2 regions of the Blautia hansenii DSM 20583 genome follow, and region 2 is predicted to be linked to the other one. Evidence: riboswitches for the same ligand, from Rfam matches in the RefSeq annotation. Region 2 holds a riboswitch; the other holds the start of a gene.
What was found. Region 2 has a riboswitch for FMN ahead of ribD (bifunctional diaminohydroxyphosphoribosylaminopyrimidine deaminase/5-amino-6-(5-phosphoribosylamino)uracil reductase RibD). Riboswitches for the same ligand answer to the same signal wherever they lie in the genome.

Region 1: another riboswitch for FMN. It lies ahead of CGC63_RS02170 (ECF transporter S component); the one in region 2 lies ahead of ribD (bifunctional diaminohydroxyphosphoribosylaminopyrimidine deaminase/5-amino-6-(5-phosphoribosylamino)uracil reductase RibD).

Annotation. Positions count from the first base shown of each region.
Region 1 covers NZ_CP022413.2:429,983-439,742, reverse strand. Annotated here, with positions in the region: gene CGC63_RS02185 (potassium channel family protein) at 1-530, opposite strand, end outside; gene ytvI (sporulation integral membrane protein YtvI) at 602-1,759, opposite strand; gene CGC63_RS02175 (NUDIX hydrolase) at 1,911-2,522, opposite strand; gene CGC63_RS02170 (ECF transporter S component) at 2,524-3,162, opposite strand; FMN riboswitch at 3,271-3,390, opposite strand; gene CGC63_RS02165 (amino acid ABC transporter ATP-binding protein) at 3,457-4,215, opposite strand; gene CGC63_RS02160 (amino acid ABC transporter permease) at 4,228-4,875, opposite strand; gene CGC63_RS02155 (amino acid ABC transporter substrate-binding protein) at 4,872-5,720, opposite strand; gene CGC63_RS02150 (DUF7402 domain-containing protein) at 5,985-6,767, opposite strand; gene CGC63_RS02145 (RpiB/LacA/LacB family sugar-phosphate isomerase) at 6,780-7,421, opposite strand; gene CGC63_RS02140 (gluconate 5-dehydrogenase) at 7,441-8,244, opposite strand; gene kduI (5-dehydro-4-deoxy-D-glucuronate isomerase) at 8,269-9,132, opposite strand; gene CGC63_RS02130 (glycoside hydrolase family 88 protein) at 9,240-9,760, opposite strand, start outside.
Region 2 covers NZ_CP022413.2:1,970,313-1,980,072, forward strand. Annotated here, with positions in the region: gene CGC63_RS10030 (cysteine-rich VLP domain-containing protein) at 1-60, opposite strand, end outside; gene CGC63_RS10035 (relaxase/mobilization nuclease domain-containing protein) at 50-1,675, opposite strand; gene CGC63_RS10040 (plasmid mobilization protein) at 1,647-2,045, opposite strand; gene CGC63_RS15530 (hypothetical protein) at 2,081-2,302, opposite strand; gene CGC63_RS10050 (helix-turn-helix domain-containing protein) at 2,628-2,828, opposite strand; gene CGC63_RS10055 (sigma-70 family RNA polymerase sigma factor) at 2,803-3,264, opposite strand; gene ribH (6,7-dimethyl-8-ribityllumazine synthase) at 3,424-3,891, opposite strand; gene CGC63_RS10065 (bifunctional 3,4-dihydroxy-2-butanone-4-phosphate synthase/GTP cyclohydrolase II) at 3,913-5,112, opposite strand; gene ribE (riboflavin synthase) at 5,124-5,765, opposite strand; gene ribD (bifunctional diaminohydroxyphosphoribosylaminopyrimidine deaminase/5-amino-6-(5-phosphoribosylamino)uracil reductase RibD) at 5,746-6,834, opposite strand; FMN riboswitch at 7,008-7,122, opposite strand; gene CGC63_RS10080 (Maff2 family mobile element protein) at 7,219-7,359, opposite strand; gene CGC63_RS10085 (VirD4-like conjugal transfer protein, CD1115 family) at 7,455-9,290, opposite strand; gene CGC63_RS10090 (PcfB family protein) at 9,277-9,666, opposite strand.

The DNA of each region.
Region 1 (9,760 bases), 1.5 Mb from region 2:
GCCAAAATGCTGATGTTATATTTTTTTCTGATATCTTTTTCTATAATGCTGCTTCCAATCCATGACTCCGGTGCAGGTATTTCATAAATAGCATATTCGTCTGTCAGCTCAATATAGTCAAAAATATTGTCATTTCCGTATTTTACAGCCAGACGCTGTGCCATTTCCTTTTCCGGATACACAATGCGGTCTGCTCCGTTTCTCAAAAGGAATTTAGCATGTACATCACGGTTGGCTCTTGCCAGAACAAAACGTGCTCCCATATCCTTTAAAAGAGCAGTTGTTTCTAAGGAACTTTGGAAATTGTCTCCGATGGCAACCACACAGAGGTCAAAATTTCCCACGCCCAAGGACTCTACAAAATGCTCGTTGGTTGCATCACCAATCTGGGCATCTGTCACCATATCAATGGCATCGTTTACTCTTCCCTCATCGCTGTCTATTGCTAAGACCTCATTCCCTTCTTCAATCAATTTTGCCGCCATGTGTCTTCCAAAACGGCCAAGTCCAATAAGAAGTACTGACTTCATCTTCTTTTCCTCCGCTTTTGTTATCCGGTACAGAGAACAGAAGCTTCTCTTTTGCGTACCGGTATATTCTCTTATTCTTTTTTATTATTATCTGAAATATGTTTTCCGTCGTCTCGATACAGCCATTTCAGAAAATCTTCCACTGCATCCTGCAAATTTCGAATTGCGCTGTTAAACATTCCCGCATGATAAAAATTCACAATAATTGCCCCGACAGGTACGGCTAAAATCATTCCCAACACACCTGCAAAACGATATCCGGTATACATACATATCAAGGTCCACAACGGATCAATACCGATGGAGTCTCCCACCACTTTAGGCTCAATAATACGCCGTATCAGCTGCGTTGTCAAATATAATATAATCAGTCCCACTGCGTACTGCATATCCCCTGACAGAATTTTAAACAACGCCCACGGAATAAGAGCAGTACCTGTCCCGAAAAACGGAAGCATATCCAAAAAAGACACGAGAAAAGCCACCACAATGGCAAAGTTTACCTTTAAAATTAAAAATCCTATACAGAGAATAACAAAGACGACTCCCATAATTTTAAACTGGGCTTTAAAATATCCGCCGAAAATACTCCGAAAGCACCGTTCCAGTATTTTCCATTTTTCCTGAATAAGCTGAGGGGTATGCTCCCTTCCAAATTCCAATATCTTGTCTCTGTCTGCAATGAAAAAATACGATGATAAAATTGTAAATATAATGGCTATAATAATACTTGGAAGATTTTTCGCAAAATTACTTGCCTGATCTACGGTAATCTGGCTGATTTTTCCTACGGCTGTTCCAATCATATTGCCTAAGCTGTCCTGAAAGTCTGCAATTCCTTTTTGAACTCCGTCCGGCAATTCTTCGATAATCATAGAAAGATTTTCTCCTGCCTCCTGAAAATCCTCTCGAAAACTACTGTAAATCTCAGGCGCCTGCTCAATAAGCGAACTTGCTTCCTGCAATGTCTTCATTCCGATAAAATAAATGCCTCCGATAATAGCGGCCAGCACTGCAATAATAAGAAGCATAGAGGTATGCTTTCTGGCTACCTTCATCCGTCTTTCCAACATCCGCACCAACGGGTTTGCAATCAGCGCAATCAGCCATCCGATTACAAACGGCATAAAAAAGCGAATAAACTTAAAGGCAATAAGACCGCCTAAAACCACTGCCAGAAGTGTAAAAATAAATACCAGTAAATTTTTAATGTGTTTCTTCCAATTCATCTACAAAACCCCTTTAAGTCAATTTCGCACCCTATTTTATAATGCACAACAGCCTATATGCGTACCGATTTATACATACAGGCTGTTTTCTCTCGGATGCTTTTTAAGTATAACACAACTTGGAAAAAAGTAGTCCGATTATATAAAATTTTTACAATTCTTTCAGAAATTCAAAAGGTTCTTTGTCATGTATAAAGTGCATCAGCATATAAAAACACATAATTGCCACTTTTTCTTCTTTTAAAATCCGTTTTACTTCTTCTCTGTCTGCCAAAACCACTTCGATTTCCTCTGTGTCTTCCTGAAATTCCTTTGTAATTTCTCCTGCTGAAGTACCGAATACAATAGCGCAAGACTCATCTGTCATTCCCACTGTGGTAAATGCAGGCTTTTCATAAGCTTCATTTACTGTAATAGGCGTAAACTCCAGCCCTGTTTCCTCTTTCATTTCCCGAACGGCAGCTTCCTTATAAGGCTCTTGCTTTTCTACCAGACCTGCCGGAAATTCATATATGAAATCATTGATTGCATATCGATACTGACGAATTAACACTACCTTATCCTGCTGTTCGCCGTACAGGCTGTAAATCACAACGCCGTCAGGAACATTCTTTCCTGTGACAAGCTTTAAATCCTTCTCACTTTTTGCTCTTGACGCAACATAATATTTTCCTTCTTTTCCCGTCTTTGATTTTCTGTCCAGTTCATAAAGGTTTACAAACGGATTTTCTGTTTTTTTCGTAATTCCCGTAATTGTTGCCATGTTATTCTCCCTTTAATACTACCTTCAGCCTTTTATATAAAAGCAGGGTAATCATTGAAATAATTATTCCTTTTACCAAATTAAAAGGAACCATACATAAAACTACAAAAGTAACCATATTGTCAATAGCCGGATGGATAGCTGTTCCCATAGCGATAAAACTATCCATAGGAATTCCCATAACTACGCTGTATAGAGGAAACATTACAAACGCATTGGAAAGACAACCCATAATAACCATCAGTAACGTACCTGTTGCCATTCCTAAAACAGCGTTTTTTCTTGTTTTCCTTTTTCTGTAAAAAATTCCTGCCGGTACTGCAAACGCACAGCCGATAAAGAAATTGGACAATTCCCCAATACCGCCTGTGGTTGTTCCGTAGGTAACAAAATGAAGAATGTTTTTTAACAATTCAATTACCACACCTGCCAAAGGCCCCATAGCAAAGGTTCCCACTAAAACCGGAATTTCGGAAAAATCCATTTTAATAAAAGGGGGTGCTAAAAAAGGAATTGGAAATTCAAACATCATGAGCACTGCCGATACGGCTGACAACATGGCTATCTGCACCATAGTTCTTAGTTTCGACCTGTTTCCGGTTACCTGAATTCGCTTGTTTACAACTGCTTCCTGACTCATTTTTATTCTCCTTTTCATGAACGTTTTTCATAAAAGGAAATTCTTCATGCATTTCAAAAAAGGATACCCCTATACGGGGTATCCTCATGAAAGTTCAATAGAAATAATTTCTTTCTTCTCTCATCCAGACTATACTGTCGGTATTGGAATTGCACCAATTCAACCGTTTTATACGGCTCGCGGACTATAACCGCCGGTAGGGAATTGCACCCTGCCCCGAAGAATTTCTTTTTATTTATACTATGCATTATAACCCTTCAAAGCCTTGATTTCAATATATTTTTATTGTTTTTGTCATTCCAAAGACAATTTTCCAAGAAACTCCTGCATTCTTTGATTTTCTGAAGAAAACACCTCCTCCGGTGTGCCCTGTATTGCAATTGCGCCTTTATCCATAAAAATAATTCTGTCTGCCACATTTCTTGCAAATTTCATCTCATGAGTTACAATAACCATTGTCATGTGCTCAGTTGCCAGATTTTTAATTACTTTTAGGATTTCCCCTGTAAGTTCCGGATCCAAAGCCGAAGTGGGTTCGTCAAAAAATAACATTTTCGGTTTCAATGCCAATGCTCTGGCAATGGATACTCTCTGCTGTTGTCCTCCCGACAGCTGATGAGGATATGCATCTGCTTTATCTGCAAGTCCCATTTTTTTAAGTAAAATTTCAGCTTCTCTATATACGGTTTCCTTCTCTCTTTTTTGCACACGAATTGGGGCATCTGTAATATTTTTTATCACTGAAAAATGCGGAAACAAATTAAAATTTTGAAATACAAGACCAAAACAAGACTCTATTTCCCTGCGCTGTTGTTTCTTCGCCAAAAACAGCTTTCCGTTTTCTGTCCACACTGCTTTCTTGCCCATATATAAAATTTCACCGTTTTCAATAGTTTCCAGCATTGTTGCGCAACGCAGCAACGTAGACTTACCGGAACCGGATGGTCCAATGATTGCCAATATTTCTCCCTGTTCAACGGAAAAGGAAATATCCCTGATAACGGATACCCCACTGAATTCTTTCTTAATATGTTTCATTTCTAAAAGACTCATTCCGGTATCCTCCTATCTATAATAATTCATTTTCTTTTCAAACATTTCCATCACCTTTGCAACAATGTAATTAAAAATATAATAAAATGCGCCTGCAATAAAAAATGGAACTATGGTTGTCTGTGCAGCTGCAATCTGCTTTGCCACTGCAAACATCTCAACGTAAGATAAAGAATACACAAGAGACGTATCTTTTACCAGAGTAATTACTTCATTTGTCACTGTAGGCAATACATTTTTAATCATCTGCGGTAAAATTATCCGAAAAAAAGTCTGTTGTCCGGAATACCCCAAAATAGCTGCCGCTTCATATTGTCCTCTGGGAATTGCTTCTATTCCGGAGCGATAAATTTCAGCAAAATATGCCGCATAATTCAATGAACATCCCAGTAAAATTGCTGTCAGCTTATATCCTCCTATATTCATTCCCCATAAATAATATGGTGCATAATACCACACCAAAAGCTGCAGCATCAACGGAGTTCCCCTCATAACTGATATATAAAATTTGACAATGCCGCTGACTAATTTTATTTTGCTTACTCTGCCAAAGTACATGACTAGTCCCAAAGGCAGAGAAAGCACCAGCGTCATAAAGAAAATCAGGCACGTCTGTCCAAATCCTGCAGTCATTTCTCTCATGATTACATTAATACTCATTTCAATGTCACCATATCAGAAATCTCATATTTTTCGGCCAATTTTGCAACTGTTCCGTCTTCTGTAAGTTTTTTCAGATCTGCATTGACAACATCTCGTAATTCCTGATCACCCTTTTTAAATGCAATTGCATATTGTTCTGTATTTAAGGTTTCTTCTAAAATTTTATATCCCTCTCCTCTTGACTTAATCTGATAATTCGCAACTCCAATATCAATAGCAAGCGCATCTAAAGCCCCCGCCTGCAATTCAGTAAAAGCAGTATTGTAATCTGCAAATTCATTAAGTGCTCCGAAAGTATCTGCTAATGCTTTCTGTCCGTCTTTTTCATCACTTTGCAGTAATTCTAAAGCTGCGCTTGCTGCCTGCACTCCTACTGTTTTTCCTGCCAGATCTTCCGGTGTGTTGATACCGGAATTTTCTGCAACTACAATCACCTGACTGTTATCTACATACGGTGTCGAAAATGTGTACTCGTCTTCTCTTCCATTCATGGTAAATCCATTCCAGATGCAGTCAATAGCCCCTGAATTTAATTCCATATCTTTCGCGTCCCAGTTGATTGGCTTTTTCACAAGTTCCCAGCCTTCCAGCTTACATACTGCCTCAGCCAACTCTAAATCAAATCCCGTATACTCTCCATTTTCATCCATATAACCATAAGGCGGATATTCTGCATCAAATCCTACTGTAAATGTAGTCCTGTTATTTGCATTTGAAGATGTTTCAACACTGTTTTCTGTTTTCTCATCCTTTTTCTCTGTACTCTCATTATCTCCGCATGCAGATAATACAAACCCCATTAACATTGTTCCTGTCAAAATCAGTGCAATTCTTTTCTTCATTTTAATTCCTCCTTAAATTTTATATCGCTTTAGCATTTCATTTCTCTACTATGCTAAATTGGCGTTTATCCTAACATAAAACTTAAAGACTGTCAAATTTATTTTTTATTAGAAATTATTAAAAAATATATGTTTTAACTGTATTTTATTCTCTTAATTTCTTTATTAACGAAAGAAAAAAGACTATTTACACAAAAATCAAATACCGCAGGATTTTTTTCTGTGCAAATAGTCTATACTTCATTTTATTTTTTATTGCATTTTTTATAAATCATTTCCGTAAACTTCGATTTGTGCAAGTGCAGGGAATGGTGACGGCTCAGAGGACTGGATTAAATGAGAAACCTTTAACCAGCTGATTTTCTTTTTCTCAAAAGTAAATTCCTGTCCGGAACCTGTTTTCTTTAATGACAATTCCATATCTTCTCCATCGGAAAATGTAATGGTCATTTTTTTCCACCAATTATCATGTGGGAAATCTGCACGCAAATAAATAACAATTCTGTCTACTTCAACCTCACGTCCGAAATCCACGGTCATTTCTGCATTTGGATTACGGTTAATTCCCCATGAGTCATAAGGCCATTCTCCGTGACATTCATTGGCGGTTACACCGTCAATGGCATTTTTTGCCGCAAATACAGACTCACCTCTTGTTTCCACATTTGCAAAAGCATGTGGGAAGCAAGTTTCATTTTCATGTAAATCGTTTACATTAAGCGCCAGGTTACGATAAGTTTTCGGCTCAAATTCTTTTGCTTTTCTTACAGTAATTAAGTGCTTGCTTCCTGAAAATGTCTTTGGAGAAAGATTAATTCTCTTTTCTCCAAAAGGAATTTGATAATGAGCATCACCGGTAAGGTAAACCAGAGATTTTCCCATAGCGTCATCTACCTGAAACCACACATGGATGTTTTTCTCAGAAGTCTCAAGAAGAATTCTGTCACCTTCCTGATATTCTCTTGCCACCATTAAATTAACTTCTTCTTCATCTCTGCCAACAGCAATGGTTCTTCCGTTTCCGTCAATTACTTTTAAACTGAACATATACCTTCTCCTTTAGCAGCCCAGAATTTCTTTTACACATGCGGCGATTTTTTCACATTTACAGTTTTTAAAGAATAATTCCTGGAAATGTTCTCCTGCAAGAGCGCCTTTTACCAGTTCTCTGTCTAATTCCATTAAAATATCTGTAAGTTCACGATAAGTCACTTTTTTTACATCATCCAGAATTCTCTTATTTCTCTGTTCCGGAACAGCTCTTTCTCTTGGATATCCCTGTCCGCTTTCTTCGCAGAAAAGTTTTTCAAAAATATATTCCAAATTTAAGTCTCCGCCCCATCCATATCCTTTTGCAAATGGAAGGGAAATTGCATTTCCGTCATTAATCTGTGCAAAAGTATAAGCATCTAACGCATCTTCTACGTGTCCGCAGATAACGCCTGGGAAGGAGTTACAAGCAAGCATTGCGCCTTCACCTGTACCGCAGCCTGTAATTACATAATCTGCTGCGCCTGAATTTAATAATACGGCTGCCAGAATACCAACCTGAACATAAGTAAGCTGTGCTTCATCTTCTGCTGTATACATTCCATAGTTATCTACGGTAAAGCCCATAGGTTCTACTACTTTTTTTAAGGATTTTTCAATAATCGGGTTTTTTGCCCCCTGACTGTTTTCGTTAATTAATGCGATTTTCATAATTTTTCTCCTGTTTTTCTTATTTTGGCTGTTTTCCGATGTATGCTAAAATACCGCCGTCAACGTATAAAATCTGTCCGTTTACAAAGTCTGATGCTTCAGAAGCAAGGAATACTGCCGGTCCCATTAAGTCTTCTGGATTTCCCCAGCGAGCTGCAGGTGTCTTGCTGATGATAAACTGGTCAAACGGATGTTTAGAGCCATCCGGCTGAATTTCTCTTAATGGAGCTGTCTGAGGTGTGGCAATATAACCAGGTCCGATACCGTTACACTGAATGTTGTATTCGCCGTATTCAGATGCAATATTCTTTGTCAGCATTTTTAATCCGCCTTTTGCTGCTGCATAAGCAGATACTGTTTCACGTCCTAATTCGCTCATCATAGAACAAATGTTGATGATTTTTCCATGTCCTTTTTTAATCATTCCCGGAATAACTGCTTTTGACACGATAAACGGCGCATTCAAGTCAATGTCGATTACCTGACGGAATTCTGCTGCGCTCATCTCTGTCATTGGAATACGTTTGATAATTCCCGCATTATTTACTAAGATATCAATGGTTCCCAGCTCTTTTTCAATATCTGCTACCATATTTGCAACCTGTTCTTCATCTGTTACGTCACAGATATAGCCTTTTGCATCAATACCTTTTGCTTTATAATTTGCCAGAGCTGTTTCCAAATGTTCCTGTCCTCTGCAGTTAAATGCAATCTTTGCTCCTGCTTTTGCGTAAGCTTCTGCCATAGCAAAACCAATTCCGTAAGCTGCGCCTGTTACTAAGGCAACTTTACCTTCCAATGAAAAACTTTTCATTACGTCCATTTCTATTCTCCTTTTATTTCCTTTTTATTTCAGTTCTGTATTTGCAATATGGTCCATATCGTCAAAATCCTGATTTTCTCCAGCCATTCCCCAGATAAAAGTATATGCCTGAGAACCGGAACCGGAATGAATAGACCAGCTTGGTGAGATAACTGCTTCTTCATTTCTCATTACTAAATGTCTTGTTTCTGTGGGTTCACCCATGTAGTGCATAACAAATGCATCTTCCGGAATATCAAAGTACAGGTAAACTTCCATTCTTCTGTCGTGTGTGTGACATGGCATTGTGTTCCATACGCTTCCCGGCTCTAATTTTGTCATTCCCATTTCCAACTGGCAGCTTTCTACCTGTCCCGGCAGAATGTATTTGCAGATTGTTCTGTGATTGGACTGCTCTAATGTTCCCAGTTCTACCTTATTTTCATCCTTAACAATAACAACGCCTTCTTTCGGTGTTCCTTCCGGTTTAATCAGTACCGTTGGGTATGTGTGATGTGCCGGTGTACTGTTAAAGTAAAATTTTGCAGAATTTGTTTCATCTTTGCTTGCAAAAGTAATGTCTTTTGCTCCCATTCCGATGTACATACCTTCTTTATAAGCTACCTCGTAAGCTTTTCCGTCTACGGTAATTGTACCTGCTCCGCCGATATTGATAATACCCATTTCTCTTCTCTGTAAGAAATATTCTGCGCGAAGCTCTGCACCTGCTGTTAATGTTAAGGTTTCCTTTGCCGGAACTGCTGCACCGGTGATAATACGGTCAATGTGGCTGTAAACCATTTTTATTTTTCCTGGTACAAATAAGTTCTGGATTAAAAATTCTTCTCTTAATCGGTCTGTTGTGTAATGCTTCACGTCTCTTGGTGATGCTGCTGTTCTTACTTCCATAATGTTCCCCTTTCTTTCTCTGCCTGTCCTTTTGTTGTATGGATTATAGCATTTCTGTTTTTGGGTAAGCTTTCTTTTCCTGTTGAAAACCTTGCAAATCTTGAACTCTACCAGTAGGGGTTCCATTTTTTCAAACATCTTACCACTGCTTCCAGATAGAAATAATCTCCCCAGAGATTACATTCATCTACCCCTCTGTCCGTTACGCTGTTATATTCACTGCTTTTTGCATAGACTCCGTGTAAAATCAATCCATTGGCGTCCTGAGAAGTCTTTACAGAATAATTGTCAATCAAACTTTCCAGCATTTCGTATGCTTTTTCCTTATAATACTCCTGATCTTTTTCTGTTAATCCTCCGTTTTCACACATTTCTAAAATTCCACATACTACAATCGCTGCTGCTGAGGAGTCTTTCGGTTCTTTATCTTCTGCTTTAAAGCTTAAATCCCAATAAGGGACCTTATCCTGTGGAAGATTTGCAAGATAAAAATCTGTCACTTTTTTGAAAAGTTCTTTGCATTTCTCATCTTTTAAATATCTCCATGCAAGAGCTGTTCCATAAACACCCCATGCCTGACCTCTTGCCCATGCAGAATTGTTTTTATATCCCTGTGCGGTAACACCTT
Region 2 (9,760 bases):
CACAAGGCGGCGGGCTGCCCGGTACTGGCGGTAGTCCATGCGGGGGATATTACCGTTCATGGCTCTGCTCCTTTCTGCGCTGCGGCTCGCTCCGGCGTAAAATCTGGTCGATATTGCCCTTGACAGTCTGTAAGCGGCGGTATTCCTCCCGTTTTGCCCGGTAATCGTTGTAGCCGCTGTTTTTCTCTTTGATAAGGGTTTCAATCTCTGCTTGCAGGGCTTTATAGCTCGGCAGCTTGGAAATGCCGTTCTCCCTGAAATAGCGGGCGGCTGCGTCTGCTATGATAAAGTCGCTTTCGTGCTTCTGTCGGTAGGCTGCTTTTGCTTTGGCGTTTTTCTGCTGTTTCAGCCCGTCCCGGACAGGGCGGGTCTTGGAATAGGCAAGCACCTGCCGTTGCAGCTCCTTTTTCCCGTCCAGTGTCTTTTCCACCTGCTTCAGCTCCGTAAGGCTTTTCCGCATGGCGGTATAGGCGGCAGAACAGGCTTCGTCCAGTTCCTCCGGGGAAGAAAAGCCGTACTGCTGGTAGGCGGTAACGGTAGCCGCCATCTGCTTTAGGTTGTGCTTTGCCGCCCAGCGGTCATAGCCCACGCCCTTGCCCTCGGTTCGCTTGGCTTCCCGGTCAACCATGCGCTGCAAGGTGTTGTCTGCCGGGGTGGTTTTTGCGGTTTTTTCCCCTTGTGACGGCTTTTTAACTGCGACAGGGTATTCGGGTATGGCTTTGGTCTGTTCGGCGGCTCTGTGGGCGTTCTGCGTGAGCAGGGCAAGGACAGCAGCCTTGTCAAAATCGTCCCCCAGCTTCCGGGCTGTGATAGGCTTTGTCCTGTCCGGCGTGAGGTAGGAAAGCCGCCCTCGGCTCTCCTTGACGGTCACACCCTCCCGCAGCAAAAGGGAAGAAAACTCGTCAAAGCTGCCAGCTTGGGAAAGTGCCTGCCGTATCGTCCGGCGCAGCTTCGCCTTGTCCGTTTCAAACTTGGTGGGCTTGGTCGGCTGTCCTGCGGCTTCTCTGGCGGCGTTCTCTTTATCAAGGGCAAGCTGCCCTTTCTTTGCCGCCCAGTATTCCCGTTCGGTTATCCGTTCCTTGCTGCCGTTCAAGAGGTCGATTTGGTAAAGCCCCTCCCGGTGGCACATCTCCATGACTTCACTCTTGAAATATTCCATAGCGGTATTGGTGCAGCGGTGCTTGCAGCCCTCCCGTGTGTCGGCTGGTCTGTCCATGTAGGGCAGAAGCGGGACTTCATAAATCCGCAGGGAGTTGATGACGATATGCACATGGATATTGCCGCTGTGGTTATGCCCGTCCGGGTGGGTGCAGATTAGGGCTTGGTGTCCGGGGAAATGCTCTTTACAGAACTGCTCGCCCAGCTCCTGCGCCCGGTCTACGGTCAAGCCGTTGTCTGTCCCGTCCCGTGGGTCAAAGCTGATGATATAATGGTGGCTTTTCACATCTTCCCGTTTTTGGTTTTTCTCATAGCGGAGATTGGCTCGCATACAGGCAACAGCGAAATCCTCGCCCCCGCAGTTGAGGGAAGAAATGCGGTAATCCTCCCTCGGTATCAGCCGCCCGTTTTCATCAAGGGTGGGCTTCATGGTAAACTCGTCATGCTCAAATGTGAGGTAGGCTTCCGCTGCGCCATAGTCGGCATTTTTAGAGCTGATATGTTTGAATGTTGCCAACAGCGTCACCCACTTTCTGCAAAACTTCAAACTTCAGGGCAGCAAGGTCGGAAACCGCCGCCCGTACCTCCTCGGCAAGCTGCGGGTAGGGGCTGTGCCACTCATTCAGCGTCCGGGCTATCTGGTTTAAGTTGCCGCCGATCCTGCCGTATTCGGCGGTCAGCTTCCCGACAGCGGCAAGCAGCTCGTCATTGACGGGGGAAACAGTTATGATGGGGCGTATGGCTGCCCCGGTTATGGCTTGCCGGATAAACTCGGCTTGGCTCATGTTGCAGGCAGAAAGCCTTTCCGCAAACTCGGCGTATTCTTCCTCGGTCATGCGTGTTTTGACTACCCGGCTGCGGTGGGGCGTGTTGTATCGTTTTCGCATGGTAAAACCTCCTTTCTGTGCGTGGTGTTCTCTCACTAATAGGAGAAAAACAGGGTGTAAAGCGGAACTGTTTTTGAAAAATCCGAAAAAATATTTTGAGGGATTTTTAAGCGGCGTAAGCCGCATGGCAGGGTTTGGGGAAGGCACTCCCCAACAAGATTCCCGCAGGGGCAAAATGAGCGATAAGCGAATTTTGGTACTGCGGTAGAATCTTGCTCTAAGAAACTGCCGGACTGCCGTTCACTTCCTACTGCCACTTTTTCGGGAAATCTATAACCAGCTTTTTTATAAAAGGCTGCGGGCTGGCGTTCTTCCCCTTACTCCCTACAAACCACAAAAGAGCAGAATGGACGGACTTTCCGGCAAGAACTTTTCCAGCGGCTCGGTCTTTCCCGACAATAAGGCGTTTCGGAAGCTGCGTTTTGCCCGCTGTCTGAAAAAACGGCAGCCTTTTTTGGTTTCACTATCTAATACGGAACTTTTGGAAATTTGCCAAAAATGGGCGCAAAAAAAGCAGCAAATCTTTTTCGGATTTACTGCTTCGTGTGCCGCTGCGGGGCGGCGGGATATTCAGTTTTTATGTTATCGGTCCAGCCGGAACTTGAACAGGCTTTCAATCAGCTTTGTTCTAATGTAGTCCTCCATATCAGAATTATAATAGCCGTTCATTTTGGAGAAATAGCGGATATATCCGGCATATCGGTCAAGGACAGTTTGTATCGCTATGGGGTCGCCTTCATGTGCTTTTATTATCGTGTCATAGGGGAGAAGTCGGTTGCTCATGGAACAACACCTCCATTTCTTCTTTCAGCCGCTTTAAGGCAAGCTGGATATGCCGCCCGATTGTGCTGCGTGTCCAGCCGCTTTGTTCTCCGATTTCTTTCTGTGTCAAGTGCTGGAAGTAATACAAAAAGATTTCCTCCTGCGTCTGTTCCGGCAGTTCGACAAGAGCCGCCGCAAGGGAATAGCTATCTAAAAATATCGTCTTCCCCCGGACAGAGAACGGATAAGTTTCGCCATAGTCCGGCACTTGAAAATACTCGTCTGTGGTGCTTAGTTGGACAAACTTTTCTTCGGTCAGATATTCAAGGGAGATTTCCCGTTTCCACCTCGCCGCCAGCATACGGGCAGCGTCAAAGGACGCATGGCGAATAACAATCCGGCAATAGGTATCATGGGTATAGCGGATATGTTCTTGATAGGATTCCTGTTCAGTCATGGAAAATCCCCCTTTCTTCGATTATGGGAAAGGGCGGTAGCACTTTTTACTGTCGCCCCTTGATTACCCACCAGCAAGGACAGACGGGGCTGTCAACGGTGGGCGCAGCCCATTCACTTGCCGTTGACTGGCTCGGCTGATTCTGCTATGGAAAAATATTTATTTTTCAATTTCCTCAATAAGATTTACCATTTCGATTGCACTGACAGCACAATCATATCCCTTATTTCCCACCTTTGTTCCTGCCCTCTCAATCGCCTGTTCAATACTGTCAGTAGTAAGTACACCAAACAGTACGGGTATACCGCTTTCCAGAGAAACAGTAGCAATCCCTTTCGCCACCTCACTGCATACATAGTCATAATGACTGGTTGAGCCGCGAATAACCGCCCCCAAACAAATTATTACGTCATACTTTCCGCTTTTTGCCATTCTGGACGCAATTAGAGGGATTTCAAATGCTCCGGGAACCCACGCCACATGAATATTTTTTTCTTCTACGTCATGACGGAGCAAAGCGTCCATAGCCCCTCCCAACAACTTAGCAGTGATAAATTCGTTAAACCTTGCCGCTACAATCCCAACTTTGATTCCTTTTGACACAAGTTTTCCTTCAAATGTTTTCATATCGTATTTTCCTCCTGCGATTTAGTATTTTAGAATATGTCCCATACGTTTCTGCTTGGTTTTGAGGTATAACAAATCGTGCGCCGTAGCGTCCATTTGGAGCGGAATACGTTCCGTGATTTCAAGCCCAAATTCCGCAAGCTGATAAACTTTATCTGGATTATTCGTTAAAAGCCGCATACTTGATACGCCCAAATCCCGTAAAATCTGTGCGCCGATATAATATTCCCGTTCATCGCCTGAAAAGCCTAATGCAAGGTTTGCTTCTAACGTGTCCATTCCCTGCTCTTGCAGCTCATAGGCACGCAGCTTATTGATAAGCCCGATACCCCGTCCTTCCTGCCGCATATAGAGCAAGATACCCCGTCCCTCTTTTTCAATCTGCGTCATGGCTGAAGCAAATTGCTGTCCGCAATCACAGCGTAGGGAGCCAAAGGTATCACCGGTCAAACATTCCGAATGAACACGGCATAGAATATGTTTCCCATCTCCGATTTCCCCTTTTACAAGAGCAATATGATGTTCTCCATTTAGCTTATTTACAAAACCATATGCGATAAAATCCCCATATTTGGTCGGCATTTTTACAGTTGTTACCCGCTCGACCAAATGGTCATGGCACTTACGGTAATTTTGCAAATCTTGTATGGTAATAAATTTTATTCCAAAACGCTCTGCCAGTTCAAAAAGCTCTGTTGTTCTCATCATCGTTCCATCTTCACGCATGATTTCACAGCATAATCCACATTCTTTTAATCCAGCCAACCGGCATAAATCTACAGTTGCTTCCGTGTGCCCGTTTCTCTCTAACACACCATTTTTCTTTGCAAGCAGTGGAAACATATGTCCAGGTCTACGGAAATCCTCTGGCTTTACATTTTCCTCCACACATGCAAGGGCGGTGATTGAGCGTTCAGCAGCAGAAATTCCGGTAGAAGTTGTTACATGGTCAATAGAAACAGTAAAAGCCGTTTCATGGTTATCGGTATTTCTTTCTACCATTTGCGGAATTTTGAGCTTGCTTACATAGTCCTCTGACATAGGCATACAAATCAGCCCTTTTCCGTAGGTCGCCATAAAGTTAATATTTTCCGTTGTTGCGAATTGTGCTGCGCAGATAAAATCCCCTTCATTTTCCCGTTCCGCATCATCTGTTACTAAAATTATTTTTCCTTTTTTCAAATCTTCAAGTGCCTCTTCGATTTTATGAAACGCTGCCATGCGACATCCTCCTAATAACCATATTTCTCTAAAAATTCCTTTGTGATATGACTGTCCGTGTTCTGTTTGAAAGACAAGAATTTTCCAACATATTTTCCAACTATATCTGCTTCCAGATTGACAGAATCACCCTCTTTTCGCTCATTCAATACTGTTTGTCTGACGGTATGGGGAATCGCTGAAATAGAAAATCTATCTCTGTCGGCTTTGGCAATTGTCAAACTGATACCGTCGATTGCAACAGAACCTTTTTCTACAACATACCTCATGATTTCCGGGTTTGTATGTATGGTAAACCAGACCGCATTATCATCTTTTTGTATGTACACGATTTTGCCTGTGCCATCTATATGTCCGGAGACAATGTGTCCTCCAAATCTTCCGCTTGCCGACATTGCTCGTTCCAGATTCACATGACCACCAGGGATAAGGGCTGCCAGTGCAGAACGGTTTAAGGTTTCGTGCATAACGTCCGCAACAAATGAGCCTGAGTACAGGGCTGTAACAGTTAGACAAACTCCATTTACTGCAATACTATCCCCTATTTTCATATCCTCCAGCACTGTTTTCGCACAAACTTCAAGGACGACGGAAAGCTGTCCTTTTTTGATTTTATGAACCGTTCCGATTTCCTCAATGATTCCCGTAAACACTTTGCTCTACCTCACTTTCAATCAGAAAATCTTCACCCAGCGGAAGAACACAGCTATTCTTTAATCGGAAAGCCGCAGTAGGATAGCAAATGCCCTCTCCCTCTATCGGAGTTTTTGCAGCCTGTCCACCAAATAATTTAGGTGCGATATAAGCCTGCACTTTCTGTACAATACCGCTGGAAAGAGCTGCCCAATTTAACGTCCCTCCACCCTCCAGCAAAATGCTGTCAATCTGTTTTTCCCCTAATAAATACATAAGCTGTTCTAAATCCACATGACCGTTTCTTTCCTCGACAAGCAGGACATGGCAGCCTTTTTTCTCATACAAGGCACATCTTTCTGCGTCCCTGCAACAGGTTGCAATTATTGTAGGAATCTGCTTTGCTGTGGAAACAACGTTCGCACTTAGAGGTATGCGAAGCGTGGTGTCACAAATAATGCGAATCGGATTTTTTCCACCCTCTATCCGGCAGGTAAGCTGTGGGTCGTCTGTCAATATTGTTCCGATTCCTGCCATAATTGCAGCATATCGGTGACGCTGCTGTGCGACATGGCGTCGTGCCGTTTCGCCCGTGACCCATTTTGACGCTCCTGTTTTAGTTGAAATTTTTCCGTCCATTGTCATGGCATACTTCATCACTACAAAAGGACGCTTGGTTTGAATGTAATGGAAAAACACTTCATTGAGCCTCTCGCAGTCCTCCTGTAAAATATGTTCTGTCACCAAAATCCCTTGTTTTTTTAGAATTTGTATTCCTTTTCCGCTGACAAGGGGATTGGGGTCACCAGAACCGATTACTACCCGTTCAATGCCTGCTTCCATGATTGCATTGATGCAGGGCGGCTGCTTTCCATAATGGCAGCAAGGTTCTAAAGTCACATACATGGTCGCACCTTTTGGATTTTCTGTACATGCCGCTAACGCATTACGTTCTGCATGAGCTTCGCCATATTTTTCGTGCCAACCCTGCCCGATTATCCGTCCTTCCTTTACAATGACAGCTCCTACCATAGGGTTAGGAGAAGTAAAACCGCATCCTTTTTTTGCAAGCTGTAATGCGATTTTCATATAATCACTGTCATTCACAGTATCACCTCCACAAATAGAAAATGCCTTGAACAAAATCGTTCAAGGCAAAAGCAAAAGAGCGCAGGGAATACCTGTGCAAATATAAAGCTCTGGAATATAAAATATCCCAGAGCAATCGCTTTACACGCAGAAAAGAAAACTTTCCTGCGCTTCTTAATCTTCTTTCATCCAGACTATACTGTCGGCTTCGGAGTTTCACCGAATCATGCCTTGCGGCTCGTGGGCTATACCACCGGTAGGGAATTGCACCCTGCCCTGAAGATTTTATTCAATTTACAGGATAAGTATAATCATCTGTTCAATAGTTGTCAAGATTTTTTAGGAATAATGGGCTGCTGCCTGTTCAAATTCTTGTGTGTTACTTTACCGCACATGAGCATTGGAGCCCGGGTTATCCGAGCCGTAGCCCTCCAGCAGATTAACCACGCCCCACACGCCAAGGCCAGCGCCGAGAGCAATAACGAGGGTCTGTAAAGTGTCGATTGCAGATGAGAAAAATGCCATATAAGCCTCCATTTCTCCGGAATTTTCCCGGTAACAAAAAAGCCGCCCATACAGGCGGCAGGTTACAAACTTCGGGACACTTTGTCTCGAAGCGTTTATGCAAAGGCGTCTGGATCGTCGATGTCATCATAGTTGAGGATGTCCTCGTCCTCTTCCGTGAGTGCATCGTCCGACACAGCCACCTCATACATCGTACACGCCTCGTTCAGCCCGGGCCGCCTACGGCGGTTAATGAGCCTGTCGAGGTCAAAAGCGTTTTTCTGTTTATCGGCCTCCGCCGTATAACGGTAGTTCGGATGCCGTTTCAGATCATACTTGGGAGAGAAGAACGGGGGCAGGCCCCGAAGCTGCAAAATACATTTGTCTCCCGGCATGGTTGCAAGTTCGGCTGGGGTCATTAGTTCCCGGCCCAGCCGCTGGGTATTTTGACTGTAGCTTTCCGACTGGCCACGGGAGCGGCTGTCGGTCTGCATACTGATTGTGGCTTTTCCCAACCAGTTCTCGGATATTTCCTTGATGGTGCTGGCTTCGCGGCCACCAAGGAACACCACGCTGTCCATGTTGCCGAGGATTGTCTCGGCGTGTTTATCGTAAATGGCCTTGCACTGTGCCAACTGCTGATATAGCAGGCACAAACTCACCTCACGGGAGCGGATAACTGCGACCAGCTTTTCGAGCTGGGGCACCTGTCCCGTGTTGGCTGCCTCGTCCCACAGCACCCGTACATGGTGCGGCAGGCGGCCACCGTGAACATTGTCCGCCCGTTCACACAGGAGGTTGAACATCTGCGAAAATGCCAGCGCCACTAAAAAGTTGTAGGTCTGCGTGGTATCGGAAATGATGAAGAATACCGCCGTTTTCCGATCTCCGATGCGGTCAAGCTCCAATTCGTCATAGGCCATGACCTCACGAAGCTGCGGGATGTCAAAGGGAGCCAGCCGCGCACCGCAGGAAATCAAAATGCTTTTTGCCGTCTTGCCGCTGGCCAATTTGTACTTTTTATACTGTTTGACCGCGAAGCAATCCGGCTTGCGCTTTTCAAGCCCGGCAAACATATAGTCCACCGCGTTCATAAAGTCCTCGTCATCCTCCTTGACCTCCATGCCGGAAATCATATCCACAAGGGTATTCATGTTCCGATCCTCGGCAGGCCCCTCGAAAATGATGTAGGCGATCAGAGCACAGTACAAAAGCGTTTCCGATTTCGTCCAGAATGGATCGCCTTCCTTGCCTTCGCCCTTGGTGTTGGAAATCAGGGCATCCACGAATTTCAGAATATCGGCCTCGTTGCGGATATACGCCAGCGGGTTATAGTGCATGGATTTTGAAAAATCTATGCTGTTGAATACCTTGATTTTGTACCCGCGTTTTTGCAAGAAAGCTCCGACCTGTCCCAGCACACCGCCTTTGGGATCGACCACCACATAAGAGGAATGAGCCTGTAAAAGCTGGGGCGTGAGCCAAAAGCGGGTTTTGCCGGAGCCGGATGAGCCGATAATACAGCAATTCAGGTTTCTGGCATTTGCGGGGATTTTAGGGCGGGTGTTCATCGTGAGAAACTCCGTCCCGGTCAAAATCACGTTGTTTTCAAACTTCGGATCGACAAACGGTTTGATGTCTTTTTCCGTTCCCCATCGAGCGCTGCCGTATTCTGCATCCCGCCGAAACTTCTTAGCGTTCTTGCTTTTGAAATAGATCAGCAGCCGGAAACCAACTGCGCCTACAATACCAACAAGCCAATCCAGCGGGACAAGGCCGGGGGCAAAGTCCGCAAAGGCCGGGCCAATCGTCTGGCCCAGCCCGATGAGCTTATGTGCAAAATCGTTCCCCGCCGCCAGCCGGTAGGCCGTTCCCAGCTTGAGGAACGCCCACAGGATGAACAGATAGGGAATGTTCGGAATGAGATATTTTCTGATCTTATCTGTCCTCATGGGCCACCTCCTTTGCACGTTCTTTCTGCTTCGGCTTTTCTTTGGAAAGCTGATCTGCCGCCTGTTGCAGTTGTTCCCGGATGGGAACACGGTTCGATTTTGCTTTGCTTAACACTTTCCGGGAATACTCAGAAAAGCAGGCGGTCATTGCGTCTGCCTGTCCAGCCTTGAAAAACAGCAGGTATTTGTCCGGCCCGGTTTTATAGAACGCATAGTCTACATTCCATTTCCGGGCCACGCGGTCAAAGGACTTGGCATCCCCGGATAGCTCAATGCTGTTGGTGGCTGTACCGTGGGCCATGAGCTTTCGCACACTTTGTTTTCCATGCGGTACTTGCCGCCCACGGTATGCCTTGCGGATCTTCCGGCCCACCATGCCCAGCACATACGCCAGTCCCCGCGCCGTCAGCTTGGTTGTTTTTACGGATATGGCTATCGTGTGCCGGGAAATATCTTCATCAATCAGTTAC